Regions from separate parts of the Cytobacillus sp. FSL R7-0680 genome, predicted to be linked through region 2. Evidence: a T-box and tRNA genes for the amino acid it is inferred to sense, from the RefSeq annotation. Region 2 holds a T-box; the other holds one or more tRNA genes.
What was found. A T-box is a leader RNA that pairs with one kind of tRNA and senses whether it is charged. The one in region 2 lies ahead of alaS (alanine--tRNA ligase), so its partner is inferred to be a tRNA-Ala.
Positions count from the first base shown of each region.

Region 1: it encodes a tRNA-Ala, which carries the amino acid that the T-box ahead of alaS (alanine--tRNA ligase) is inferred to sense. The anticodon was not compared.

Region 1 is NZ_JBBPAO010000001.1:2,515,041-2,530,055, forward strand. Features, by position in the region: gene MKY26_RS12455 (1,4-dihydroxy-2-naphthoate polyprenyltransferase) at 13-942, shown strand; gene MKY26_RS12460 (dimethylarginine dimethylaminohydrolase family protein) at 1,266-2,132, shown strand; gene MKY26_RS12465 (glycogen/starch/alpha-glucan phosphorylase) at 2,266-4,653, opposite strand; gene glgA (glycogen synthase GlgA) at 4,643-6,094, opposite strand; gene MKY26_RS12475 (sugar phosphate nucleotidyltransferase) at 6,091-7,119, opposite strand; gene MKY26_RS12480 (glucose-1-phosphate adenylyltransferase) at 7,157-8,299, opposite strand; gene glgB (1,4-alpha-glucan branching enzyme) at 8,292-10,181, opposite strand; tRNA gene MKY26_RS12490 (tRNA-Glu) at 10,361-10,432, opposite strand; tRNA gene MKY26_RS12495 (tRNA-Ser) at 10,436-10,526, opposite strand; tRNA gene MKY26_RS12500 (tRNA-Asn) at 10,530-10,604, opposite strand; tRNA gene MKY26_RS12505 (tRNA-Ile) at 10,615-10,691, opposite strand; tRNA gene MKY26_RS12510 (tRNA-Gly) at 10,699-10,769, opposite strand; tRNA gene MKY26_RS12515 (tRNA-His) at 10,772-10,847, opposite strand; tRNA gene MKY26_RS12520 (tRNA-Phe) at 10,857-10,929, opposite strand; tRNA gene MKY26_RS12525 (tRNA-Asp) at 10,949-11,025, opposite strand; tRNA gene MKY26_RS12530 (tRNA-Met) at 11,029-11,102, opposite strand; tRNA gene MKY26_RS12535 (tRNA-Ser) at 11,116-11,208, opposite strand; tRNA gene MKY26_RS12540 (tRNA-Ile) at 11,215-11,291, opposite strand; tRNA gene MKY26_RS12545 (tRNA-Met) at 11,305-11,381, opposite strand; tRNA gene MKY26_RS12550 (tRNA-Ala) at 11,407-11,482, opposite strand; tRNA gene MKY26_RS12555 (tRNA-Pro) at 11,506-11,582, opposite strand; tRNA gene MKY26_RS12560 (tRNA-Arg) at 11,591-11,664, opposite strand; tRNA gene MKY26_RS12565 (tRNA-Leu) at 11,681-11,769, opposite strand; tRNA gene MKY26_RS12570 (tRNA-Gly) at 11,776-11,850, opposite strand; tRNA gene MKY26_RS12575 (tRNA-Leu) at 11,870-11,954, opposite strand; tRNA gene MKY26_RS12580 (tRNA-Lys) at 11,972-12,047, opposite strand; tRNA gene MKY26_RS12585 (tRNA-Thr) at 12,062-12,137, opposite strand; tRNA gene MKY26_RS12590 (tRNA-Val) at 12,154-12,229, opposite strand; rRNA gene rrf (5S ribosomal RNA) at 12,239-12,356, opposite strand; rRNA gene MKY26_RS12600 (23S ribosomal RNA) at 12,586-15,015, opposite strand, start outside.
Region 2 is NZ_JBBPAO010000001.1:2,107,290-2,122,304, reverse strand. Features, by position in the region: gene MKY26_RS10590 (YczE/YyaS/YitT family protein) at 1-535, shown strand, start outside; gene cymR (cysteine metabolism transcriptional regulator CymR) at 588-1,007, shown strand; gene MKY26_RS10580 (cysteine desulfurase family protein) at 1,032-2,174, shown strand; gene mnmA (tRNA 2-thiouridine(34) synthase MnmA) at 2,204-3,319, shown strand; gene MKY26_RS10570 (tetratricopeptide repeat protein) at 3,618-4,271, shown strand; gene recD2 (SF1B family DNA helicase RecD2) at 4,314-6,713, shown strand; gene MKY26_RS10560 (PRC-barrel domain-containing protein) at 6,845-7,315, shown strand; gene MKY26_RS10555 (hypothetical protein) at 7,335-7,526, shown strand; gene MKY26_RS10550 (DUF3918 family protein) at 7,549-7,683, shown strand; gene MKY26_RS10545 (AI-2E family transporter) at 7,830-8,906, shown strand; T-box leader at 8,996-9,202, shown strand; gene alaS (alanine--tRNA ligase) at 9,257-11,890, shown strand; gene MKY26_RS10535 (IreB family regulatory phosphoprotein) at 12,050-12,316, shown strand; gene ruvX (Holliday junction resolvase RuvX) at 12,318-12,734, shown strand; gene MKY26_RS10525 (DUF1292 domain-containing protein) at 12,747-13,028, shown strand; gene mltG (endolytic transglycosylase MltG) at 13,460-14,584, shown strand; gene MKY26_RS10515 (O-methyltransferase) at 14,822-15,015, shown strand, end outside.

The sequences.
Region 1 (15,015 bases), 410 kb from region 2:
AGGTACTAAAAAGTGCAAACACAACCTAATATAAACACGCCACATTCTACGAAGAAGAAATGGCAAATCTGGTGGCAATTAACACGTCCACATACATTAACAGCTGCCTTTGTTCCTGTACTACTAGGTAGCGCATTGGCTATTTATGAAACGTCGTTAGATGCCGGACTTTTTATCGCCATGATGGTTGCTAGTCTTTTCCTTCAAATTGCAACGAATATGTTCAATGAATATTATGACTTCAAACGCGGCAATGACACAGCTGAGTCTGTAGGGATTGGTGGAGCAATTGTTAGAGAAGGGATTAAACCACATGTAGTGCTTAACTCCGCTTTAGGGTTATACGGCGCTTCCATCTTGATAGGGATTTATATTTGCATGAATAGCAGTTGGTGGTTAGCAGCTGTTGGACTTCTAGGTATGGCTATTGGCTATTTATACACAGGTGGGCCATTACCAATTGCCTATACACCTTTTGGTGAAATTATTTCTGGTTTTGTTATGGGTATGTTACTTATTTTGATCTCATTTTTTATTCAAACTGGCACAGTAACTACGACAAGTGTTCTTGTCGCCATTCCTAGTCTTTTATTAGTTGGAGGTATTATGCTCTCTAATAATATTCGAGACTTAGATGGGGACAAGGAATTTGGTCGAAAAACATTAGCTATTTTAATCGGACGTCCAAAAGCCGTAAAATTATTAGCAACCATGTTTATCGTTTCTTATATATGGGTATTTATTTTAATTGTAATGCAAGTTGTTTCACCATGGCTTGCACTCGTGGTACTAAGTGCACCAAAACCAATCAATGCCATTAAAGGCTTTAAAGGCAAGACGATTGCATATGAGATGGTCCCAGCAATGAAAAATACTGCCCAAACAAACACTGTATTTGGATTACTACTTTCTATAGGATTATTAATCGGATATATTCTATAAAATCAGTAGCACTTTGCTAAGCGCCTTTTACTTATAAGGCGCTTTTTCCTACTTTTTTAGCATTCAATCTCTGCTTAGCGTACCATAAGATGATAAAATAAATGAATAATTATCGCAATTTTTCACTTATTTTAACCAACAACGGCACATCTAGAAAGCGACTAAAGTATTTGAACTAGGTCATATTATAAGAAAAGCTGCAGTGAAACTACCTAATAATCAAGATGAAAACTTAATACATCCTGAATTCACCCATGTAAGATGCTAAATAGGAATAGATACAAAGGACGAAATCTCACTAAAGATTGTAAGGAGGATGAAAGATGCTGGATAGTCAGTATAAAGCACAATGTAGTACCGAGTATGGTCGTTTAAAAACTGTCGTATTATGCGAACCAACCTACATGAATATTGAGAATCAAATCAATGAAACACAAAGAAGGTATTCTGATAAAGGCTTTAATGTGGAGCAAGCCATCATTCAGCATCAACAATTCGTTGCAAAATTAAAAGATTTAGGGATTGAGGTCGTACTTTTACCTCCAGGTAAAAACTATCCTGAACAAGTGTTTACGCGTGACATTGGTTTCACCCTTGGGGACACTGTATTTATCGCTGCGATGGCAACAAAAATAAGACATGGTGAAGAAGATATTTTACAAGAGTGGTTAAAATCCCATAATGTATCTTATAACAATATAAAACATGGTCATGTTGAAGGTGGAGATGTCATTATCGATCAAGATACCGTTTATATTGGACAAAGTGACCGTTCCGATACGATTGGTATTCAATATTTACAATCTAAATTACCACATATGAAAGTATTACCAGTACCATTTACTAAATCCTTTTTACATTTAGACTGTATCTTTAACGTGCTATCTCCTACAGAAGCACTCCTATATCCAGGACAAATGGATAAAAAAGTAGAAGAATATTTATATTCAAGATATGACATTATTGAGGTCTCTAAGGAAGAACAGTTCACACTAGGAACAAATGTCCTTTCTGTAGGTAATAGACAAGTATTCTCACAACCAATCAATACACAAGTAAATCGAGCTCTAAGTCAAAGAGGCTTCGAAGTAATCGAAGTAGATATTTCTGAAATCATAAAATCCGGTGGTGCCTTCCGCTGTTGCACAATGCCCCTATTACGTTTAACAGACCCAGCTTATTTTGATTGAGGAACAAATGCGGTTGATTGAATAAATATAGAGACTCCCTCCGTTTTCTCTAGCATTTATAATATAGTGCTTATACGTTCCAACATAAATAAAAAGCAGAAGTGTGTATGAACTGCACCCCTGCTTTTTTTATCTATTTAATCCCCCATATCCCTTGAGCATATTCATTAATTGTTCGGTCGCTGGAAAAGAAACCCGATTTAGCGATATTGTTAAGGCTCATTTTCCGCCATTTCTCCTGTTTTTCATAAGCGTACCCCGCTTTTTCCTGAATATGAACATAGCTAGAGAAATCACGTAAAACAAAATATTGGTCATTTTCCATAATTAGAGAATCATAAATGGGTTCAAATTCATCAAATACATCAGGAAAGAAACCATTTCTTAACTGGTCCATTACTTGCCGAATTCGATGATCATGATGATAATATTCAGTCGCTTGATAGCCACCATGAGCATAATAATGATTGACCTCATCAGAGCGTAAACCGAAGATAAAAATATTCTCATCACCTACGCGCTCATGAATTTCAACATTAGCACCATCCATCGTTCCAACAGTAATCGCACCATTCATCATGAATTTCATATTTCCAGTTCCAGACGCCTCTTTACTTGCCGTCGAAATTTGCTCACTAATGTCTGCTGCAGGAAAAACATCCTCTGCCAGTGATACCCGATAGTTCTCAAGGAAAATCACCTTAAGGTATTCATTTGTTTTAGGATCATGATTTACCTTTTTAGCAACAGTATTAATAAGCTTTATTACCTTCTTAGCAAAATAATATCCTGGAGAAGCTTTCGCACCAAAAATGAATGTACGGGGGTGCATTTTAAAACTCTCATCTTCTTTGATTCGATTATATAAATACATGACATGAAAAATATTTAATAGTTGTCTCTTATATGCATGTAGTCTCTTTACTTGAATATCGAATATGGAATGGGTATCAATTTTTATTCCTGTTTGGGTAAAAATACGATGGGCAAGATTTTCTTTATTTGCGTGTTTAATATCAGCAAGTCTCGTTAACAAGTCTGTATCATTTTCATATTTTAATAATAATGCCATTTGCTCTGGATCACGAATCCATTCCGCTCCCAACTTTTCTGTTATTAAATCAGCAAGCGACTGATTAGATTTAAGTAACCAGCTACGATGCGTAATGCCATTTGTTTTATTATTAAACTTCTTAGGAAAAAACTGATAAAATGAATGCATTTCTCGATATTTTAATATCTCGGTATGGAGTGCAGCCACTCCGTTTACACTATGGCTACCTACAATAGCCAAATGAGCCATTTTTACTTGGTCATGAGCAATAATCGCCATGTTTTCGATATGCTGCCATTTGCCAGGATACTTTTCCCAAAGCTTGGCACAGAACCGTTCATTGATCTCATTGACAATCATATACATTCTTGGTAATAACGGTTGGAAAATGCGAACTGGCCATTTTTCCAGTGCTTCAGATAAGGTCGTATGATTAGTGTAAGAGATTGTTTGTGTAGTTACTTCCCAGGCATCATCCCAACCAAGCTTTTCTTCATCAATTAATATCCTCATTAATTCTGGAATCGCTAATACTGGATGCGTATCATTAATATGAATACTAATATATTGATGGAATTCCTTCATATCCTTATGCTGTCGTTTAAATGAGCGTATGATCGACTGAAGACTTGCACGAACTAAAAAATATTGTTGTTTTAACCTCAGTATCTTGCCTTCATCTTGCGTATCATCAGGATATAAAAACTCAGATATTGCTTCAGTCTCTTTTTTATATTTTAAGACATCTTGATTGGTAGGATAACGGACTGGCTCTGCACTCCATAACCTAAGTGTATTAATCGTTTCAGTATGATACCCGACGACTGGCATATCATATGGTACTGCAGTTACTCTTTCAGCATGGATGTGTTGAAACACTTGTCTGCCATTTTCTTCACGTATATCTACTTCTCCCCAAAACGGAATTTCAACTGATAAATCTGCCTTTCTCACTTCCCAGACATGACCATTCCTTAACCATTGATCGGGTAGTTCTACTTGATATCCATCAACCACTTTTTGTTCGAATAACCCGTGCTTGTATCTAATCCCACAACCATGGCCAGGCAAATTAAGAGAAGCTAATGAGTCAAGGAAACAGGCTGCTAATCGACCTAAACCTCCATTACCTAATCCTGCATCTGATTCTACTTCCTCTAAAGAGCTTAATTCGATACCTAAATCTTGCAACCCAGCAGACACCACTTGCTCTATCCCTAAATTTAATAAGTTGTTTCGAAGTAGTCGACCTAATAAAAACTCTATCGACAAATAATAAACCTGCTTTACTTGGTCTATCCTGTAACGCTCATTGGTATTAATCCATTCCGTACTTACATACTCACGTATTAATAAGCCCAATGTATAGTAATGATCTTTTTCTGTGCTATCAGCAAAGCTTTTTCCGCATGTCATCTCTAGCTTCTTTAAAAATGCCTCTTTAAATTCTTCTGTATTAGAAAACATGGCTCTCACTCCTAGAGATCACATCTGAATATAATTGATTATATTTAAAAGCGGATTGTGCCCAACTATAATCTTTTTCCATAGCAGTTATAACTAATTGACTCCACAGTGGTTGGTTCCGATAATATGCTAGTGCTCGACGATAAGTATAGAGCATATCATGTGCGTTAAAGTTTTTAAAAGTGAACCCCCAGCCCTCACCTGTCTTCTCATTATAAGACTGTACGGTATCATTCAACCCTCCTGTTTCTCTTACTATAGGAATGGCACCATATTTCATCGCAATGAGTTGACCTAATCCACAAGGCTCGAACTTAGACGGCATCAAAAATAGATCAGCACCCGCATATACTTGATGCGCAACTTCTTCATTGAACCCAATATAACATTTACATTTTTCCCCGTAATTAGCTTCCATTCTTCTGAAGAAATTTTCAAACGCTACATCGCCTGTGCCAATAAGAATAAATTGCACATTTTCTTGCATCATTTCATGGAATACTCTCTCTATTAAGTCCATACCTTTTTGTGTTGTTAACCTTGTGATCATAGCCACAATGGGGGTATTCCGATCTATCTTTAAATCGAATATTTTTTGTAAATATGCCTTGTTTTCCTTCTTTAATAGCCATTGCTCTGGATGAAATGCTTGATAAATCGTCGCATCTTTCTCTGGGTGATAGACGTCTTCATCAATTCCATTCAATATCCCAATTAAACGGTCCTTTCTTTCCTGTAACAAACCATTTAATCCCTCACCAAAATAATCTGTTAGAATCTCATCTCTATACGTAGGACTTACAGTTGTTATTTGATCAGCTGCTACTATGGCACCTTTCATAAAATTAATACAATCATAATACTTTAATTGATCTTCACGATAATACTCAAACCCCAACCCAAACAAATCATGAATGGCCTCTTTAGGGAAGACACCTTGAAAGTGTAGATTATGAATCGTAAAGACTGTTTTAATCAATTCATACCCACTTCTTTTTTGATAATGAACTCTTAATAAAAAAGGAATCATGCCTGTATGCCAATCATGGCAATGAATAATATCAGGATAATAGTCGAGCTGTGCCAGTGCTTCTAATACAGCTCTATTAAAATAAGCAAATCGCTCACCATCATCATCGTAACCATATAATTGTTCTCTCTTAAAATAGTATTCATTATCTACAAAATAAAAAGTAATATCATTTAACTCGAGCACTTCAATTCCACAATATTGATTGCGCCAGCCAACAGCGACTACGAATTCGGCTATCTTTTTTGTCTTATTCTTATATAAGGCAGGGATGTTCCCATACTTCGGTAATATTATTCTTACTTCCGTCCCTTGTTTCGTTAATTCCTTCGGTAACGAACCTGCGACATCTGCTAATCCACCTGATTTAATAAAAGGGACACATTCTGAGACGGCAAATAATACTTTCACGAATTCATCAACGCTCCTTGAATTGACCCTTTTTTAACAACAAAAGGGACCGATTGTGTGCCTGTTAAGTAGGTTCCTTCTTCTACTTTCACATCTTTATCTAAAATAACAGAATCTAATACACATCCCTCTTGAATCTCACATTTCTGCATAATCACACAGTTTCTTACTATCGTATTTTTACCGACTTTTACACCCCTAGCAATAATACTATTTTCTACTTTTCCTTCTATTTGGCAACCGTTGGCCACAATAGAATTCTTTACTTCACAACCATTTAGATATCTTGTTGGCGGTTCATCTTTTACTTTTGTATAAATTGGAAAATCTCTTAAAAATAAATTTCTCCAGACATCGGGGGTTAGTAGTTCCATGCTCGCTTGAAAATAAGATTGGACAGAATCGATAGTTACTGCCTCCCCCTTATATTCATAATGACAAATTGTGTAAGGCTGATGGATATCAGCCATAATATCACTTATACATGTATAACCTGTTTGTCTCCGAGTTTGAATCATATCTATTAGAAGATCTTTTTTGACCAAATACATTTCTAAAGGTTGATTTAGCTGTTGAATTGACGTAATATCACAGCCAGATTGAATATGTCGCTGTAAAACTGGTGAGAAATCAATATTACAAACGGTATAGCAATTAGCAATTAATGCATAATCTTGTGAACTACGATAAAAATAATCAATGTTAGCGACAAAATGATTAAATGAACCAATCCCACTATTTGAACTATCAATCATCGGTGATGGGAAGAAGAAAAGACCATCTCTTTTTCTATCTAGATCCCAGTTCTTCCCCGATCCTAGATGATCCATCAAAGATCGGTATTGATATTTCGGAAAAATCGCCACACTCTCTATTCCTGAATTGACCATATTAGAGAGAATAAAATCTATTAGTCTATATCTTCCAGCAAAAGGAACAGCAGCTAAAGAACGATGAAGGGTTAACTCATCCAGTCCCTTATGATAAGTTGTCGCATCAATGACTCCTAATAAACGATTATTCAATCAATATCCCCCCAGTAAAAATCATACAGTTCTACATTTATGCAAAATGACAAATACTTTCTGGCGTGATTAACAATGCTTCACTTGTTTCTTTTCTTTCTTTAATTACTGTCCCATCTGGTATAACTATATTAGATGGGACAATGACTTTTTCTAATATGACATTCTTACCAATCCTTGTATTTGGCATAACTACTGACTCTTTAATAACAGACCCTTTATCAATCGCTACACCTTGAAAGAGAACTGATTTGATTACCTCGCCTTCAATCGTACATCCTTCATTTACTAAAGATTGTTTGACCTTTGCTTGTGGAGAAATATATTGTGGAGGATGGTTAGGATTAACTGAGTAAATTCTCCAGTCTTGATCAAAAAGATTTAACTCACAATTGTCATCTAATAAATCCATATTAGCTTCCCATAGACTTTGAACTGTACCAACGTCTTTCCAATAACCATTAAAAGGATAGGCATAAAGTTTCTTATTTAACTTCAACATCTCAGGAATAATATCTTTTCCAAAATCATGGCTTGAGTCCTTATTTTGATTATCCTTTTGTAAAAACTCATTTAGTACTGACCATTTAAAGATATAAATGCCCATTGATGCTAAATTATTCTTTGCTTGCTCAGGTTTTTCTTCAAAATCTTCTATTCTCATATCTAAAGAAGTATTCATAATACCAAAACGATTTGTTTCATGCCACGGGACCTCTATAACAGAGATTGTCGCATCAGCTCCTTTAATAATATGGTAATCTAGCATTAAGTCATAGTTCATTTTGTAAATATGGTCACCTGATAAAATTAATACATATTCGGGGTTATGTTGCTCTAAATAATTGATATTCTGATAGATAGCACTTGCCGTACCTGTATACCATTTGACTTCAGAAGATTCACTGTATGGGGGAAGTACTGTCACACCGCCATTTCTTCTATCCAAATCCCAAGCGCTTCCTATGCCAATATATGAATTGAGTATTAGCGGTTGATATTGTGTTAGTACACCGACTGTATCGATGCCTGAATTTGTACAATTACTAAGTGTAAAATCGATGATGCGGTATTTACCTCCAAAAGGTACAGCTGGTTTAGCAAGCTCCTTCGTCAAAGAATTAAGGCGGCTTCCTTTGCCTCCAGCAAGCAACATCGCTACACATTTCTTGTTAGCCATTTACAACATCACTCCTTTTTCTTTTTCTAACAGGACGTAATACTGAAATACCGAATGGTGGTATCGTCATTTCGATGCTGTATGGTTTTCCATGATAGGATAGTTTTTTTGTATTTAATACACGTTTATTAATACAATGGGAGCCACCAAATTCATTATTATCACTATTAAACACTTCTCTATAACTCCCATTTTTAGGAACACCCATTCGAAAATTCATATATACTTGAGGGGAAAAGTTACATACAACAATTAATATTTCTTGTTCTTCTACTCCTTTACGAATAAATGAAAAAATGGATTGCTGATGGTTATTAGCATCAATCCACTCAAAACCTTCTGATCTGTGGTCCCATTCATATAATGATTTAGATCTCTTATATAACTTTATTAACTTCTTCACATAATGATTCGTTTTTGCATGCATTTCATACTGAAGTAAGTGCCAATCCAACTCAGCTTCATCTTTCCACTCGGCAAATTGTCCTAGCTCAAACCCCATAAATAACAGCTTTTTACCTGGATGTGTCATCATAAAACCTAAGAGCAAACGATATTGGGCAAATTTTTGCCAATAATCTCCTGGCATCTTGTCTAGCAGGGATTTCTTCCCATGGACAACCTCATCATGTGATAACGGTAAGAGAAAATTTTCGGAGTATGCATACATTAATGAAAAAGTCATTTTATTATGGTGGTATTGCCGTTCATGTGGGGCTTTCTCCATATAAGATAATACATCATTCATCCACCCCATATTCCATTTATAACTGAAACCTAATCCGCCATAGTGAACAGGAGCCGTTACTTGGGGCCAATCTGTAGAATCCTCTGCCATCATCAAGATAGAAGGATCATAAGCAAAAACAGCCTTATTTAATTTCTGTAAAAATTGAATACCAAATGGATTTTCCCTATTCTCGTTATTAGGCCAAAAAATGATATTTGATACTGCATCAATTCTAAATCCATCGACATGGTATTTTTCCATCCAAAAAATAGCATTGGATATGAGGAAACTATGAACCTCTGTTTTACTTAAATTAAAATTAGCTGTACCCCAAACAAAATTTTCCCTATCAGCTTCTGTTTCGTATTCATAAACATATTCACCATCTAAACAATATAGCCCATGTTGATCTTTACAGAAATGTCCTGGTACCCAATCTAAAATAACACCAATATTATTTTGATGACATTGATCAATAAAAAACATTAAATCTTTTGGTTCACCATATCTACTAGTAGCCGAATAATAGCCTGTTCCTTGATACCCCCATGAACGATCATAAGGGTGTTCAATTATAGGCATCAATTCAATATGTGTAAAACCATGCTCCTTTACGTAAGGAATGATTTCTTCTGCTAGTTCACTGTATGTCAATAAAAGGCCATTCCTCTTTTTCCATGTACCTAAGTGCATCTCATATATCATCATAGGTTCTGAAAATGCTTTCCTTTGTTGTTTTTCCTTTTGCCAGCCTTGGTCCTTCCATTTGTAACCTTCTAAGGAATAAACAATCGAAGCAGTACTAGGCCGTAATTCTGAACAAAAAGCAAAAGGATCAGCCTTTAAAAAAGTTTGTTCATCCTTGTTCTTAATTGCATATTTATAAATTTCTCCTGTTAAATCTCCATCTAGCTGAATTCTCCATATCCCCTCTTTATTTACTTTATCTAATGAAAAACCTTCGCCATTCCAATGATTAAAAGAACCAACTAATGATATTGAGGTGGCATGTGGAGCATAGATAGTAAAGGAAGTAACCCAATTATCTCCTTCTTTATGACGGTGTGATCCAAACAGTTCGTATGCCTTAAATAAGCTTCCTTCATGAAACAAGTGCATTTCGAATTCAGTGGGGTATGCAGTTGTATTCATCTTAATTCATTCCACTCCTTGTATTACATTACTCTTTCTTAAATAATTCGTCTTAAGTATAAAAATCCCTTGTTATTTTTCAAATTATTTTGACATCTAATGACAGATAATATAACATCCAAAAAGTGTTAGCCACATAAAAAAGAAGCTGTCAACTTATGTTGACAGCTTCTTTTTTATGACCCCTACGGGATTCGAACCCGTGTTACCGCCGTGAAAGGGCGGTGTCTTAACCGCTTGACCAAGGGGCCAACTGGCGGAGAAGGAGGGATTTGAACCCTCGCGCCGGTTGCCCGACCTACACCCTTAGCAGGGGCGCCTCTTCAGCCACTTGAGTACTTCTCCATATGGCTCCGCAGGTAGGATTCGAACCTACGACCGTTCGGTTAACAGCCGAATGCTCTACCACTGAGCTACTGCGGAATAATATAAATGGTGGGCCTAAATGGACTCGAACCATCGACCTCACGCTTATCAGGCGTGCGCTCTAACCAGCTGAGCTATAGGCCCCTATTTAAGCGGGTGAAGGGAATCGAACCCTCATCATCAGCTTGGAAGGCTGAGGTTTTACCACTAAACTACACCCGCAATGGGGCGGCTGATGGGAATCGAACCCACGAATGTCGGAACCACAATCCGATGCGTTAACCACTTCGCCACAACCGCCATAAAAGATGGCTCAGGACGGAATCGAACCGCCGACACAAGGATTTTCAGTCCTTTGCTCTACCGACTGAGCTACTGAGCCAAAATAATAAATATGTAAATGGCGGTCCGGACGGGACTCGAACCCGCGACCTCCTGCGTGACAGGCAGGCATTCTAACCAACTGAACTACCGGACCAGATTGCGGGGGCAGGATTTGAACCTGCGACCTTCGGGTTATGAGCCCGACGAGCTACCGGACTGCTCCACCCCGCGATAATAATATGAATGGCGGAGGAAGAGGGATTCGAACCCCCGCGGGCTTTAACACCCCTGTCGGTTTTCAAGACCGATCCCTTCAGCCAGACTTGGGTATTCCTCCGAATAATGGTGGACCTTGTAGGACTCGAACCTACGACCGGACGGTTATGAGCCGTCTGCTCTAACCAGCTGAGCTAAAGGTCCATCATTCTATCTATGGTAGCGGCGGAGGGGATCGAACCCCCGACCTCACGGGTATGAACCGTACGCTCTAGCCAGCTGAGCTACACCGCCATAGAATATATTGTATAAAATTAATTGGTGGAGCCTAGCGGGATCGAACCGCTGACCTCCTGCGTGCAAAGCAGGCGCTCTCCCAGCTGAGCTAAGGCCCCTAAAAATATATATGTATATCTAGTGGTCGGGAAGACAGGATTCGAACCTGCGACCCCTTGGTCCCAAACCAAGTGCTCTACCAAGCTGAGCTACTTCCCGATACAAAACGCGCCCGAGAGGAGTCGAACCCCTAACCTTTTGATCCGTAGTCAAACGCTCTATCCAATTGAGCTACGGGCGCTTAATTTTAAAAAGAATGGTGCCGAGGACCGGAATCGAACCGGTACGGTAGTCACCTACCGCAGGATTTTAAGTCCTGTGCGTCTGCCAGTTCCGCCACCCCGGCACATATTGGAGCGGAAGACGGGATTCGAACCCGCGACCCTCACCTTGGCAAGGTGATGTTCTACCACTGAACTACTTCCGCAAATATTTAAAATGAAAAATGGTGCGGGTGAAGGGAGTCGAACCCCCACGCCTTGCGGCGCCAGATCCTAAGTCTGGTGCGTCTGCCAATTCCGCCACACCCGCATATTAAAATGATCAAATGGTGAGCCATGAAGGACTCGAACCTTCGACCCTCTGATTAAAAGTCAGATGCTCTACCAACTGAGCTAATGGCTCGTACAAAGCACGAGTGGTGCCGGCCAGAGGACTTGAACCCCCAACCTACTGATTACAAGTCAGTTGCTCTACCAATTGAGCTAGGCCGGCAAATACACACAAAAAATGGTGGAGGATGACGGGATCGAACCGCCGACCCTCTGCTTGTAAGGCAGATGCTCTCCCAGCTGAGCTAATCCTCCAATATGTATGCCCGGCAACGTCCTACTCTCACAAGGGGACAGCCCCTAACTACCATCGGCGCTTTAGAAGCTTAACTTCCGTGTTCGGTATGGGAACGGGTGTGACCTTCTCGCTATCGCCACCGGACTTTTTAAAGACATATATTATTATAACGTCTTTAATAAAATTTTCAAGAGAAATTTTAAATCATTCTCTGAAAACTAGGTAATGTTGAAGAAGATTGTTTTGAGTAATCGCCTGAATGCGTGCTGACGCGACTACTTACGTAGTGCTGTCTAGCTGCGGCGGCTTAAAGCCGCCCGCATTTCGTATTGTCCAGCTACAGCGCCTAGGTAGGTGCTTTCGCTTTTCGTTTTTGGTTAAGTCCTCGATCGATTAGTATTAGTCAGCTACATGTGTCGCCACACTTCCACCTCTAACCTATCAACCTGATCATCTTTCAGGGATCTTACTAGCTTGCGCTATGGGAAATCTCATCTCGAGGGGGGCTTCATGCTTAGATGCTTTCAGCACTTATCCCTTCCGCACATAGCTACCCAGCGATGCCTTTGGCAAGACAACTGGTACACCAGCGGTGCGTCCATCCCGGTCCTCTCGTACTAAGGACAGCTCCTCTCAAATTTCCTGCGCCCACGACGGATAGGGACCGAACTGTCTCACGACGTTCTGAACCCAGCTCGCGTACCGCTTTAATGGGCGAACAGCCCAACCCTTGGGACCGACTACAGCCCCAGGATGCGATGAGCCGACATCGAGGTGCCAAACCTCCCCGTCGATGTGGACTCTTGGGGGAGATAAGCCTGTTATCCCCGGGGTAGCTTTTATCCGTTGAGCGATGGCCCTTCCATGCGGAACCACCGGATCACTAAGCCCGACTTTCGTCCCTGCTCGACTTGTAGGTCTCGCAGTCAAGCTCCCTTGTGCCTTTACACTCTACGAATGATTTCCAACCATTCTGAGGGAACCTTTGGGCGCCTCCGTTACTCTTTAGGAGGCGACCGCCCCAGTCAAACTGCCCACCTGACACTGTCTCCCATCCCGATAAGGGATGTGGGTTAGAATTTCAATACAGCCAGGGTAGTATCCCACCGACGCCTCCACCGAAGCTAGCGCTCCGGCTTCTAAGGCTCCTACCTATCCTGTACAAGCTGTACCAAAATTCAATATCAGGCTACAGTAAAGCTCCACGGGGTCTTTCCGTCCTGTCGCGGGTAACCTGCATCTTCACAGGTACTATAATTTCACCGAGTCTCTCGTTGAGACAGTGCCCAGATCGTTACGCCTTTCGTGCGGGTCGGAACTTACCCGACAAGGAATTTCGCTACCTTAGGACCGTTATAGTTACGGCCGCCGTTTACTGGGGCTTCGATTCAAAGCTTCGCGTGAGCTAACCTCTCCTCTTAACCTTCCAGCACCGGGCAGGCGTCAGCCCCTATACTTCGCCTTGCGGCTTCGCAGAGACCTGTGTTTTTGCTAAACAGTCGCCTGGGCCTATTCACTGCGGCTCATCAAGGCTTTAACACCCTAATGAGCACCCCTTCTCCCGAAGTTACGGGGTCATTTTGCCGAGTTCCTTAACGAGAGTTCTCTCGCTCACCTTAGGATTCTCTCCTCGCCTACCTGTGTCGGTTTGCGGTACGGGCACCTTATTCCTCGCTAGAGGCTTTTCTTGGCAGTGTGGAATCAAGAACTTCGGTACTAAATTTCCCTCGCTATCACAGCTCAAGGTATGTGACCATGGGATTTGCCTCATGGTCCCTCTAACTGCTTAGACGCACATCCAATAGTGCGCTTACCCTATCCTCCTGCGTCCCCCCATCACTCAAACAGAATACGGTGGTACAGGAATATCAACCTGTTGTCCATCGCCTACGCTTTTCAGCCTCGGCTTAGGTCCCGACTAACCCTGAGCGGACGAGCCTTCCTCAGGAAACCTTAGGCATTCGGTGGATGGGATTCTCACCCATCTTTCGCTACTCATACCGGCATTCTCACTTCTAAGCGCTCCACCAGTCCTTACGGTCTAGCTTCAACGCCCTTAGAACGCTCTCCTACCACTGAACATCAACGATGTTCAATCCACAGCTTCGGTGATACGTTTAGCCCCGGTACATTTTCGGCGCGGAGTCACTCGACCAGTGAGCTATTACGCACTCTTTAAATGGTGGCTGCTTCTAAGCCAACATCCTGGTTGTCTAAGCAACTCCACATCCTTTTCCACTTAACGTATACTTTGGGACCTTAGCTGGTGGTCTGGGCTGTTTCCCTCTTGACTACGGATCTTATCACTCGCAGTCTGACTCCCATGGATAAATCTTTGGCATTCGGAGTTTGTCTGAATTCGGTAACCCGATGAGGGCCCCTAGTCCAAACAGTGCTCTACCTCCAAGATTCTTACGCATGAGGCTAGCCCTAAAGCTATTTCGGAGAGAACCAGCTATCTCCAAGTTCGATTGGAATTTCTCCGCTACCCACACCTCATCCCCGCACTTTTCAACGTACGTGGGTTCGGGCCTCCATCCAGTGTTACCTGGACTTCACCCTGGACATGGGTAGATCACCTGGTTTCGGGTCTACGACCACATACTAAATTCGCCCTATTCAGACTCGCTTTCGCTACGGCTCCGTCTGTCCAACTTAACCTCGCATGTAATCGTAACTCGCCGGTTCATTCTACAAAAGGCACGCTATCACCCATTAACGGGCTCTAACTACTTGTAGGCACACGGTTTCAGGATCTCTTTCACTCCCCTTCCGGGGTGCTTTTCACCTTTCCCTCACGGTA
Region 2 (15,015 bases):
CGTATTGCATGTAGGTTTGTATTATCAATTAGGGTTATCAATTGGCACCTGGTCTATTATTGTTGGTATTCTTGTACTTGCCATTGCGGCAATCATTGGTAAAGAGATGCCAAAAGCAGGTGCTTATCTTAATATGATTCTTATTGGAATCTTTATTGATTTGTATTTATTATTACCGTTTATGACCACTCCTGAAACGATTTGGGGAAAGTTCATTATGTTTGCTGGTGGTCTTTTAATTAATTGTTATGGTATGGGCTTGTATATATCAGCTCGTTTAGGTACTGGGCCACGGGATAGTTTAATGATGGCATTAATGAATCGAACAGGTTGGAAAGTTGCCTATATAAGGTCAAGTATGGAAATTATTGTGTTAGTTATCGGTTGGCAGCTTGGCGGTCCTGTTTTTTGGGGGACAATCGTTTTAAGCTTGGCTACTGGTCCAATAGTCGGTGCAGCATTACCACAATGTCAACGATTTACGAATAAGTTACTTGCACGAATGAAGGAAAGAAAAGTATCGATTGCCTCATAACAGGTAACGATGGAATTTATAGAGAGAATAAAGATGAATAGAGGTGTCGGGAATGAAAATATCGACAAAAGGTCGTTACGGATTAACGATTATGATAGAACTCGCTAAGAAATATGGGGAAGGTCCCGTTTCATTAAAAACAATTGCACAAGCAAATGATTTATCAGAACACTATTTAGAACAATTAATTGCTCCTTTAAGAAATGCTGGTTTTGTGAAAAGTATAAGAGGAGCTTATGGCGGATATATACTTGGAGATGAACCATCAAAGATCACTTCAGGCGATATTATTCGCGTATTAGAGGGTCCGATTAGTCCAGTTGAAGGGATAGAAAATGAAGAACCAGCTAAAAGAGAATTATGGATGCGTATACGTGACGCAGTGAAAGAGGTATTGGATAATACAACGATTGAGGATTTAGCAAACCATAAAGATAATGGTGAATCCGATGCTTATATGTTTTATATTTAACAGATTGGCAAGAAGGTGAAAAAAGTGGAAAGAATTTATTTGGATCATGCGGCAACAAGTCCGATGCATCCTCAAGTAATTGAAGTAATGATGCGAATGATGCAAGAGGATTACGGAAATCCATCAAGCATTCATTCTTTTGGTAGAGAAGCAAGACAAGTACTTGATCGGGCAAGAGAAGTAATGGCATCAAGTATTGGAGCTATTGCAAACGAGATTATTTTCACAAGTGGTGGAACCGAATCCGATAATCATGCTATTTTTGGAGTAGCTCGAGCGAATCAAAATAAAGGTAAGCATATCATCACTTCAGAAATTGAACATCATGCAGTACTACATGCGTGCGAAGAGCTTGAAAGAGAAGGGTTTGAAGTAACATATTTACCAGTCAACAATGAAGGGGTCATTGAGGTAGACACTGTTAAGAAAGCGTTACGAGATGATACAATTTTAGTTACCATCATGTATGCGAATAATGAAGTTGGTACCATTCAGCCCATCGCTGAGATAGGTAAACTGCTCGTTAATCATCAAGCAGTCTTTCATACAGATGCGGTACAAGCTTATGGCCTATTGCCTATAGATGTGAATGAAGCACATATTGACTTACTTTCTGTTTCAGCTCACAAAATAAATGGTCCAAAAGGGATTGGATTTCTATATTGCCGGAAAGACATTTCCCTTCCTTCAAGATTGTTTGGGGGCGAGCAAGAAAGAAAGCGTAGAGCTGGAACGGAAAATGTACCTGCCATTGCTGGTTTTTTAGAAGCAGTGAAAGTAAGTCAACAAAATAGAGTGGCTAAAAGTACGCACTTTCAACAATTAAGAGAAATGTTCTTGCAAACATTGATAGAAAATGGAATAAAGTTTAAGCAAAACAGTTCGCTTGCTGAAACACTTCCTCATGTATTAAACTTAAGCTTTCCAGGAACAAATGTGGAAGCTATGCTTGTTAATTTGGATTTGGTAGGGATTGCCGCATCTAGTGGTTCTGCATGTACAGCAGGATCTATAGACCCATCGCATGTACTGGTCGCGATGTTTGGTAAAGGAGATGAGCGGTTAGCTAACTCTATAAGGTTCAGCTTTGGCTATGGTAATACATTAGAACAAGCAGGTGTAGCTGGAAAAGAAGTAAGTAAAATCGTGCAACGATTTCAGGCATAAATAAAGTATAGCAAAGAGAGGTGAAGACAATGACAAAAGCGCCAAAAGATACGCGAGTTGTTGTTGGGATGTCCGGTGGCGTTGATTCATCGGTAGCTGCACTCCTTCTCAAAGAACAAGGCTATGATGTCATCGGCATTTTTATGAAAAACTGGGATGACACCGATGAAAACGGTGTATGTACAGCGACGGAAGACTATGAAGATGTAATCCGCGTATGTAATCAAATCGGTATTCCATACTATGCTGTCAACTTTGAGAAGCAATATTGGGATAAAGTGTTCACCTACTTTCTTGAAGAATATAAAGCAGGTAGAACACCGAACCCCGATGTCATGTGCAATAAGGAAATAAAATTTAAAGCGTTTCTAGAACATGCGATGCATTTAGGTGCTGATTATTTAGCAACTGGTCATTATGCGCGTGTAGAAGAAAGAGACGGCGAAGTAAAAATGCTTCGTGGCCTTGATGAAAACAAAGATCAAACGTATTTCCTTAATCAGCTTTCGCAAGATCAATTAAAAAAAGTAATGTTCCCAATCGGCAATATTAAAAAGTCAGAGGTAAGGGAAATTGCGGCAAAAGCAAATTTAGCAACAGCTACTAAGAAGGATAGTACAGGTATTTGTTTTATTGGTGAAAGAAACTTTAAAGAATTCCTAGGTAACTACTTACCAGCTCAACCAGGTAATATGGAGACATTTGATGGTAAAGTAGTCGGTAAGCATGATGGTTTAATGTATTATACAATTGGTCAAAGACATGGTTTAGGGATCGGTGGCGCAGGTGAGCCTTGGTTTGCGATTGGTAAGGACTTGAAAAGGAATGTTCTTTATGTAGGACAAGGCTTTCATCATGAAAAATTATATTCCGATTCCCTTGTAGCTGTGAATGTAAGTTGGGTATCTGAAAAAGAAATGCCACAAACATTTGAATGTACAGCTAAATTTAGATATCGTCAGACAGACAATAATGTAACGGTGGAACGCTTAGCGGACAATAAAGTTCGAGTGAAGTTTCATGAGCTAAGTAGAGCGATTACCCCTGGCCAATCAGTTGTTTTTTATAACGGTGACGAATGCTTAGGCGGAGCAACAATTGATGAAGTATATATTAATAGTAGTCAACTCACATATGTAGGATAAAAAATCAGGCAAATTGATTGCCTGGTTTTTTATTTTTCCCACGTTTTTATGATAAATCTTCAACAAGTTACTGAGTCTAGAATGGATACGCACAAATGCCGCAAATCATCGAAGTTAACTTTTCTCCTCTCATTCTTTGGAGAAGCTGGAAAATCAAGCCGTGTACCAACTATATTATGTTCAATTCTAAAAACCTAAACAAATTATGCCTGAACGTTTAGCCTGTGAATGAAGTCATAACGAAAAATATGCTATACTATTTCGAAGAGTAAAGAGATAGAAATGGAGTCGATAAATAATGGATAAAAACCAACAAGGTATTCAATATATGCAAGAAGGTAAATGGGAAGAAGCAGCTAAGATTTTTATGGAAGCCATTGATGAAAACCCTGAGGATGCGGTTTCTTATATCAATTTTGGTAATGTTTTATCAGCCGTTGGCGACGGAGAACGAGCATTGAAGTTTTTTCTAAAAGCAATTGAACTTGATGAAAACGCGGGTGTTGCTTATTATAGTGTCGGAAATTTACTTTTTGAAAAAGAACAATTTGACGAGGCTAAAAATATGTTTGAACAAGCGATGCAAAAAGGAATCGACCATGGAGACAATTATTTTATGTTAGGTATTTCCCTTATGCAATTAGAGCAAGGGAAATTAGCATTACCATACTTACAACGTGCAACTGAATTAAATCCACAGGATGCAGAAGCGGCGTTTCAATATGGTCTTTGCTTAGCGCAATTAGAATTAATAGATGAAGCCATTAAGCAACTACAACAATGTATTGAATTAGATGAGGAACATGCAGATGCTCATTATAATCTCGGTGTCGCTTATGGTTTTAAAGAAGACGTGCAAAAGGCACTCGCTCATTTTAATCGTGCATTGGATATACAACCGGATCATATGCTTGCCGGCTACGGTAAGAAAATGATTGAAAAACAAGCATAAGATAAAAAACAAGATGCGCTTAAAAAGGAAGGAGCATATGGGATGGATGAGCAGAATTCTTTAGATTTATTTGCTGAACAAAAAACGTATGTAAAGGGCAAGCATCTTGTGACTATTTTCCATAATGAGAGTAATCTTTATACGGTTTTACGTATTCGGGTGCTAGAGACAAATGCACAATATGAAGAGAAAGAAGCGGTCATTACTGGCTACATACCGAAAATCCATGAAGAGGAGACCTATACATTTATAGGGGAATGGAAGGAACATCCAAAGTTTGGGTTGCAATTCCATGTAGAGCAGTACAAGAAAGAAATGCCTCAAACAAAAGAAGGTGTCGTTAATTATTTATCAGGTGACCTCTTTAAAGGAATTGGTAAGAAAACGGCACAAAGTATCGTGGACGAGCTTGGAGAAAATGCGATCAATAGCATTTTAAATAATCCTTCATTATTAGATGGGATACCAAAATTAGCAAGTGAAAAAGCGAAAGTTTTATACGACACACTTGTGGAGAATCAAGGAATTGAACAAGTCATGATTCACCTCAATCAACTTGGTTTTGGTCCACAACTATCTATGAAGATTTTTCAAACATATAAAGATCAAGCAATAGATATTTTGCAAAAAAAACCTTATCAACTCGTAGAGGATATTGAAGGGATTGGCTTCCATCGGGCAGATGAGATTGGACAACAAGTGGGAATGTCAGGTAGTCATCCTGACCGTATTAAAGCAGCATGTTTGTATGTGCTTGATAGTGAAAGTGCACAGGCAGGTCACGTATATGCTGAAGCAGAAGAATTACTCCCTGCTGTCAAAAAACTATTAGAGGAAAAAGCGACTGAGGTAATCCCTTACGAGGCGATTAGTGAAGCAATCTTAAAGCTCGGAGAAGAGAGAAAAGTGATTGCAGAAGGACAGCAGTTATATTTACCTTCTCTTTTCTTTTCTGAAAAGGGAATCGTTACAAATATCAAACGTATACTCAATCAAACGGAATTTAATGAACAGTTTCCTGAATCGGAATTCCTCCTTGCTTTGGGACAATTAGAAGAGCGACTTTCGGTACAGTATGCGCCATCTCAAAAAGATGCCATTCAAAAAGCGTTAATGTCGCCAATGATGATCTTAACTGGTGGTCCAGGTACGGGCAAAACAACGGTTATTCAAGGAATTGTTGAATTGTATGGTGAATTACATGGCTGTAGTTTAAATCCGAAAGACTATAAAAAAGAAGAGCCTTTTCCTTTCTTATTAGCTGCACCTACTGGAAGAGCGGCGAAAAGAATGGCAGAATCTACAGGATTACCAGCTGTGACGATTCACAGATTGCTTGGTTGGAATGGAAGTGAGGGTTTTGACCATCATGAAGAAAACCCGCTTGAAGGGAAAATTCTTATTGTTGATGAAACTTCCATGGTTGATATATGGCTAGCCAATCAACTTTTTAAAGCGATCCCTGAAGAAATGCAAGTCATACTTGTTGGTGATGAAGATCAATTACCATCTGTGGGCCCAGGTCAAGTATTAAGAGATTTATTACTTTCTGAACGTATCCCTTCGGTTATGTTGACAGATATTTATAGGCAATCGGAAGGCTCGTCAATTATTGAGTTAGCACATGAAATGAAAAAGGGAAGATTGCCGCAAAATATTACTCAGCAACAAAAAGACCGTTCCTTTTTTCAATGCCAACCAGGTCAAATTGGCACGGTTATCGGGCAAGTAGTGCGAAATGCAAAGAAAAAGGGGTATTTAGCAAAGGATATTCAAGTACTTGCACCGATGTATCGTGGTCCTGCAGGTATTGATCGCCTTAATAAAATGATCCAAGAAATTTTCAACCCTAATGAAGATGGTAGTAGAAAGGAAATTGCTTTTGGTGATGTTGTCTATCGCATTGGAGACAAGGTGTTGCAATTAGTCAATCAACCTGAAAACCACGTTTATAACGGTGATATGGGTGAAATTATTTCCATATTTTATGCAAAGGAGAACACAGAGAAACAAGATATGGTTATTGTTTCTTTTGACGGAGTGGAAGCAACGTATACAAAACAGGATTTAAATCAAATCACTCATGCCTATTGTTGTTCCGTTCATAAGTCACAGGGCAGTGAGTTTCCGATTGTTATTCTTCCGGTCGTTAAAAGTTATTACCGGATGTTACGGAGGAATTTATTATATACTGCCATTACACGAAGCAAGCAGTTCCTTATATTATGCGGTGATGAAGAAGCGTTAAAAATGGGTATACAACGATTGGATGATCAATCGAGGCGATCTAACTTACGATTGAAGTTAAAAGATGAAATCTTCGAAGGAGAGACCATTGAAGCTGTAGATGAATCATTAACATATGAAGATTATTTGATGAAAGTCGACCCGTTGATAGGAATGGAAAATATCACACCTTATGATTTTTTAGAGGCTGATTAGACTAAGATGAGAGATTTTTCTCATCTTATTTTTTTACCTATATACATAAAACAAATTGCCAACCTGGAAAAAGAATGACTCGCACCATCTTTGAACAAAATAACAATGTTCAAAGAAGGTGGGAGTAACTTTTGCGAACATTTTCCTTATTAAGAGGCTTGTCGGTAATCGTGTTGAATAACGGTAGGACAATAGGTGAAGTGAATGATCTCTTCATCTCACCCGAAGGATTAGTGAAGGGACTATGGGTGAAGAACCACTCATTTATTCGTAAATCCTTTTTTCTAGATATTAAAGATGTGTACTCATTTGGTTGGGATGGTGTGATGATTGAGAGTTGTGATGTATTAACAGCTATACCAAAGCATAGTGATTTTACAATTGCTAGTGAAAATCGTCTGGCTGGCCGAATGATGATGACAAGAGAGGGCGATCGCTTAGGACTTCTTCAAGATGTATATTTCAATGAAGAATTGGGCACAATCGTAGGGTATGAACTATCAGATGGCTTCTTTTCTGATGTACTTGAAGGAAAGAAAGTAGTTAAAGCTAGTTGCGCACCAGCGATTGGAAAGGATGCCATTATTGTAAATGTAGAATAAGGTAGGTGTCCTTTCCATGATGCTTCAATGTCCTAATTGTCAAAGCAAAGATGTCGGTAAGATTGGCATAAATCAATATTACTGTTGGAATTGCTTTATCGAACTCTCATTGTCTAAAGGAATTATTCACACTCACCAAGTGGAAGAAGATGGGTCTTTAAGTTCTTTAGATGACTTATTTGATGAAGAAGAGCGTCGTTTTTCTTCATAAAAATTCTTATGAGAGGTGTCATATGATGAATAAAATGTTAACCTCAGCAGCTGTCATAGGCGCAGGTGTAGCCGCATATAGCTATATGCAGAAAAATAACATCGTCTCAAAAAGAGATATGAAAAAAATACAAAGAAAAGTAATGAAAATGTTTTAAATGTTTTGGCGTCCTCAATCAAATAGATTGGGGACGTTTTTTCGTACCTGTGCTATGTCAATAAATGAATCCATTCCGTCCCTTATTTAACTTGTATGTATAATTCATATGCTCTCTTCTCAAGATAGTAAAGGGAGGCGTAGTGCATGGACGTTCGTATGAAATGGTTGTACCGTTTAGGCTTTGTTTTGCTTGTTCTCATTTTACTTTATATCTTTTTTCAATTAAAAGAATTATGGCTCCCTCTTTTAAAATTACTGCTTGTTGTGCTGATTCCGTTTTTACTTGGGGCATTTTTTACTTATCTCTTACACCCTATTGTTGAAAAGTTACATCAAACGGGTATGCACAGAGGATTAGCAGCTTTAGGAATTTATTTATTATTTTTTGGTGGTGTTGGCTACGGATTGTATAAAGGGATTCCGGCTTTTATTCATCAACTAAATGATTTAGTTGATCATGCGCCAGAGTTTGCCGAGCAATATCGCTCTTTTATTGCTTTGATTCAAGAACGCACATCTGAATGGCCAGAAACATTACAATTACGTGTAGAGGATGGGATTAACAATATTGAAGCAGCATTAGATAAATTATTAACAAAGGCAATTAATATATTGCTTGAGATTCTTAATTATGCTTTAATCATCGCTATTATCCCATTTATCTCCTTTTACCTTTTAAAAGATTATACGGATGTAAAAAAAGCAGTCTGGTACTTAACGCCAAGAAGATGGAGAAAAGAAGCTGTTTTGTTTATAAGAGATGTTGATAAGTCACTCGGAGGTTATATTCGTGGGCAGCTCCTTGTATGTTTAGTAATCGGGGTGATTTCAGCTACTTTATTTTGGGTGTTCGGTATGAAGTATCCATTGTTGCTTGGTTTTATCATTGCAATAACCAATATTATTCCGTATTTTGGTCCAATTATTGGTGCAGTCCCAGCGGTGATTATTGCAGCGACCCTGTCAGTCAAAATGGTAATTATCACATTAATTATTATAGTTGTATTGCAATTTGTGGAAGGGAATATATTATCTCCTTTAATTGTAGGGAAAAGCTTACATATGCACCCCCTCATTATTATGCTTTCATTACTAGCTGGTGGAGAAGCTGGCGGTATCATTGGTTTAATTATGGCTGTTCCGATTTTGGCAATCCTAAAAATTAGTCTTATACATGCACGTAAACTATTAATGAACCGACATAGGGCAGATAAGGTATAGTTTCAGCTGAATTTGTTGATACTGTTAGACATTGATATTGACAAAAGAGCAAAAATCTAGCTATAATTCGACTATATCTATTTAAATAATGTAAGATGTTGATGGAAGAAGTATGTTATAGTCCATTCGAAAGAGAGGAAATTCCATGGCTGAGAGAATTTCTCGATGAAGGATAACAGAAAGCTAATCCGGAGTGCAGTTAACTACTGCCGTTCACCGCGTTAAGGTGCTTTGAGAGGTGAGAGTTTTCTTTCACAATCAGGGTGGTACCGCGAGCTTAAGTTCTCGTCCCTGTATTGGGGATGAGGGCTTTTTTTTATGGTTACATAAATTTTTTAGGAGGTTTTTTTATGAAACATTTAACTGGTGCAGAAATTAGACAAATGTTTTTAGATTTTTTTAAAGAAAAAGGTCACGCAGTGGAACCAAGTGCTTCTTTAGTACCACATGAAGATCCGTCACTACTATGGATTAATAGTGGTGTAGCTACATTGAAGAAATATTTTGATGGTCGAGTGATTCCCGAAAATCCAAGGATCGTTAATGCACAAAAATCAATACGTACCAATGATATTGAAAATGTTGGGAAGACAGCACGTCACCATACATTCTTTGAAATGCTTGGGAATTTTTCTATCGGTGACTACTTTAAAGAAGAAGCGATTCTATATGCTTGGGAATTCTTGACGAGTCCAAAATGGATTGGTTTTGAAGAAGACAAATTATCTGTGACAATCCACCCTGAGGACGATGAAGCGTACAAATTATGGAGAGAAAAAGTAGGTGTACCAGAAGAACGAATTATTCGTTTGGAAGGGAATTTCTGGGATATTGGTGAAGGACCAAGTGGACCGAACACAGAAATTTTCTATGATAGGGGAGAAGAGTATGGTAACGATTTAAATGATCCTGAGCTCTATCCTGGGGGAGAGAACGAACGTTACTTGGAAGTATGGAACCTTGTATTTTCTGAGTTTAACCATAATCCAGATGGAACATATACTCCACTACCAAAGAAAAATATTGATACGGGCATGGGCTTAGAGCGTATGGCTTCAGTTGTGCAAAATGTAAAGACGAATTTTGACACAGATCTATTTATGCCAATCATTAAAGGAACAGAAGATATTTCTGCTGAGAAATATGGAAAAACTGCGGAACAAGATGTCGCATTTAAAGTGATTGCTGACCACATTCGTACAGTAGCATTTGCAATTGGTGATGGTGCTCTTCCATCAAATGAAGGTAGAGGATATGTTCTTAGACGATTATTACGTCGCGCGGTTCGTTATGCGAAACAAATCAATATTCATCGTCCGTTCATGTTTGAGTTAGTACCAGTGGTTGCAGAAATAATGGTTGATTATTATCCACAAGTAAAAGAAAAAACGGCTTTTATTCAAAAAGTCATTAAAAACGAAGAAGAACGCTTCCATGAAACGTTACACGAGGGTTTAGCTATTCTTTCAGAAGTAATGAAAAAAGAAAAAGCTAATGGACATACTGTAATCGATGGAAAAGATGTTTTCCGTCTTTATGATACGTATGGTTTCCCCGTTGAATTAACAGAGGAGTACGCAGAAGAAGAAGGGATGAGCATCGACCATGATGGCTTTGAAAAAGAGATGGAAAATCAGCGTGATCGCGCTCGAGCTGCTCGTCAAGATATAGATAGTATGCAAGTCCAGGATAGTGTCCTAGGTGAAATTACGGTAGACAGTAGGTTTGTTGGGTATGAACAATTGACGATTGATACTGAAGTAGCTGCAATTGTAAGTGGTGGCGAGCTAGTAGACCAAGCTGGTCAAGGCGAAGAGGTTCAATTAATATTGACAGCTACTCCTTTCTATGCTGAAAGTGGTGGGCAAATCGCTGATAAGGGAACTCTAACAGCAAGTGGCGTGAGGGTTGAAATAAAAGATGTGCAAAAAGCTCCAAATGGACAAAACCTCCATCGTGCAGTTGTCACAGAAGGAGAATTAAAAGCTCATTCATCGGTTAAAGCATCTGTAGATTATTTTAATCGTAATAAAATCGTAAAAAATCATACTGCGACACATCTTCTTCACCAAGCATTGAAAGATGTATTAGGTACGCATGTAAATCAAGCAGGTTCTCTTGTTGAACCAGATCGACTAAGATTTGACTTTTCTCACTTTGGACAAGTAACAGGAGATGAGTTAGAGAAAATCGAAGCCATTGTTAACGAGAAAATTTGGAATAGCTTAAATGTGCAAATTGACCTGAAAGATATTGAAGAAGCAAAAGCAATGGGAGCAATGGCTTTATTTGGAGAAAAGTATGGGAAAATTGTACGAGTTGTTCAAATCGGTGATTATTCATTAGAACTTTGTGGTGGCTGTCATGTGGCAAATACTGCAGTCATTGGTTTGTTCAAAATCCAATCTGAAAGCGGGATTGGTGCAGGCACAAGAAGAATAGAAGCAGTCACAGGTGAAGGTGCTTATAAGATGATGACAGAGCAAATCTCTGTATTAAAAGAGGCTGGAGCTAAATTAAAATCAAATATAAAAGATGTACCAGTAAAAATTGACAGCTTACATGCAGAAATCAGGCAATTACAAAGAGAAAATGAATCATTAGCAACTAAATTGGGTAATATTGAAGCTGGAAGCTTGATTGACCAAGTGAAAGAAGTGAACGGTGTAAAAGTATTAGCTGCAAAAGTTCAGGCGACAGACATGAACCACTTGCGTAATATGGCAGATGAATTAAAACAAAAGCTTGCTTCAGCAGTGGTTGTACTAGGTAGTGCGAATGAAGGAAAAGTGAATTTAATTGCCGGTGTGACAGATGATTTGATTAAAAGTGGCTATCATGCGGGTAAATTAATTAAGGAAGTGGCTACTCGCTGTGGAGGCGGTGGCGGTGGACGTCCAGATATGGCGCAAGCTGGTGGAAAAGACCCAGCAAAATTAGAGGGAGCGTTACAATTTGTAGAGGAATGGGTAAAATCCGTTTGATTCCCGAATAGTTTAGTGTAAAATGTAGGTAAACAAAAGCGAATCATAAAAAGAAGAGGTTATATAACCTCTTCTTCATGAACTTGGTGTAGCTATCCATCCTTCTCTTTTTGAATAGGTAGCTTAATCGCTTAAGAACAGAATAGTGAGGTGTAGCAATTGAGCTCATTTGACAAAACGATGAGATTTAATTTTCCTGAGGAACCATTTGAACAAGATGTCAATAAAGTTTTGTTCCATGTTCACGATGCCCTGCAGGAAAAAGGGTATAATCCTATTAATCAAATTGTAGGTTACCTGCTTTCTGGAGATCCTGCCTACATACCCCGTCACAAAGATGCAAGGAATGTGATTCGCAAGTTAGAACGGGATGAAATTATTGAAGAACTTGTGAAGTCGTATTTAAAACAGCAACGAGAGGGATAATATGCGTACAATGGGATTAGATGTCGGCTCAAAAACGGTCGGCGTGGCTGTTAGTGATGGTCTTGGTTGGACAGCCCAAGGCATCGAAACAGTGAAAATAAATGAGGAACAGAATCAGTACGGATTTAAACGTATTGGTGAGCTGCTCAAAGAATATGAAGTAACAAAGGTTGTTGTTGGCATTCCTAAGAACATGAATGGTACAATAGGGCCTAGAGGTGAAGCGAGTCAGTTCTATGGTAATGAACTTAACAAACGTTTCGGTGTTGTGGTTATTTATTGGGACGAGCGTCTCACTACAATCGCTGCAGAGAGAGTCCTACTTGATGCAGATGTCAGTCGCAAAAAAAGGAAAAAAGTGATTGATAAAATGGCGGCAGTCATGATTTTACAAGGTTATTTAGATAGCCAGAATTAAGAGGTGAAAGAAATGGATCACGGAGAAAACAATATCACAGTAGTAGATGAGGAAGGTAACGAGCAGCTTTGCGAAGTGCTTTTTACTTTTGACTCTGAAGAATTTGGCAAATCTTATGTTCTTTATTATCCAATTGGTGCAGATGAGGATGAAGAAGAGGTTGAAATTCATGCATCTGCATTCGTTCCAAGTGAAGATAATACTGATGGTGAATTAATGCCAATTGAAACGGACGAAGAATGGGACCTTATCGAAGAGATGTTAAATACATTTTTAGAAAATGAAGAAGAATAAATTTGAAAAGACCCGCTTGTTTAGTGGGTCTTTTTTTTATGTTCTATCATTCTTCGCAGGTGAACTTGCGACTAAGGCTAACCCAGATTAATATCACACAACAAAAAAACATTAAGTAAAAAAAGACTTAGCAAAATATAACCTATCTCAAAAAAAACCTCCACTTTCAGCATTGTCCTCATTTCTATCTCATTCTCTATAAACTTAACTCATTCATTATTAAGGGAGAGGTATTATTGATTAACGCTTTCAGTATAACTGATTCGTTCTATAGTAGAAGAATTTTGTCTAAATATGCTATCCTATGACAGAAAGTATAGTATAATAATCCGAGATGTATGAGAGCTATTTTCCAGCTATTAATACAGTAGCAACATGAGGCGAAAAGGAAGTATGAATAGTAAGGGGAAATAGTTGCAAGGAGGTTTACCATGACAGATGATAAAAAAGGTAAGATGAAAAAACAGTTGATAGAGAGGCAAACAGAGGCGAAAGTTGTGCGTAAAATCGTGTTAATTACAGCCATAATATTATTTGTAATCATAGGTGTTGGAGGGCTAGGTGGGTTCCTTTATGTGAATTCTGCTTTAAAACCTGTTAATCCAGATAACGACAAAGTCAAAAATGTCGAAATCCCTATAGGCTCATCCGTTTCAGGGATCGGACAAGTATTAGAAGAGAATGGGATAATAAAGGATGCTAGAGTATTCAAATACTATGTGAAGCTAAAGAATGAATCAGGCTTTATGGCAGGAACTTATGAACTGGCACCGGCGATGACTTTAGGTCAAGTCATATCAGAGCTGAAAACTGGAAATGTTGATCAAGAAGTCGTGTTTAAAGTCACACTTCCTGAAGGCAAGCAGTTGGAGCAAATTGCAGCAATTATAGCAGAAAAAGCAGGCATGGACGCAGACGAAGTCTTTGCAGAATTAAATGATAAAGCATTTGTACAGGAAATGCAGGAGAAATTTCCAAGTGTCATTACTGATGATGTTTTTGCGGAGAATATTAAATACCCTTTAGAGGGTTATCTATTCCCTGCCACATATGATTACTACAAAGAAGATGCAACGTTAGAAGAAATTGTAACACCAATGATTAAGAAGACAAGTGAAGTGCTTGCTCAGTACACAGATGCAATGGAGAACAAAGAGATGTCTGTCCATGAATTACTCACAATGGCTTCATTAATCGAAGAAGAGGCCACTGCACAAGTGGACCGCGATAAGATAGCCAGCGTTTTTTATAATCGTATGGATGAAGATATGCCTTTACAAACAGATCCCACCGTTTTATATGCACATGGTGAGCATAAGGAAAGGACATTGTATAAGCATTTAGAAATAGATGACCCATATAACACATATAAATACAATGGCCTAACACCTGGACCGATTGCTAATGCAGGTTCAACTTCTATTGAAGCTGCATTGAATCCTGAAGAAACGGATTATTTGTATTTCCTAGCTACACCAGAAGGAGAAGTTTTATTCTCTAAAACATTGGATGAACATAATGTGAAGAAAAATGAGCACATAACTAGTAATAATTAAAAAATAGAGGAAGCTAAAGAGGTGTGAATGATGTTAGATCATCATTTATGATAAAATCTCATAGCTTTCCTCTTTTTTATGTGGTAAAATAGCACAAGCATTTTATATATTTTTTTATGTGGCGTATCATGCAGATAGCGTAGATGGTCCAAGCTCTTGTTGACAATCTACTAATGTGAGCGCTTTTTTTCTTGCATATGCAAAGGATGGAAGTTAAATTAATAGAGGTGAAAGTAATTGCTAAATGATGAGCTAATTACATATATGCAAAAATTAATACCGGATCGTACAAACCTCTTCATGGAAATGGAAGAATACGCTAGGGAAAATCGTGTGCCAATCATGGAACTAGAAGGTATTGAAGCCATGTTACAGATTGTACGAATTCAACAACCAACAAAAATATTAGAGATTGGAACAGCAATCGGATA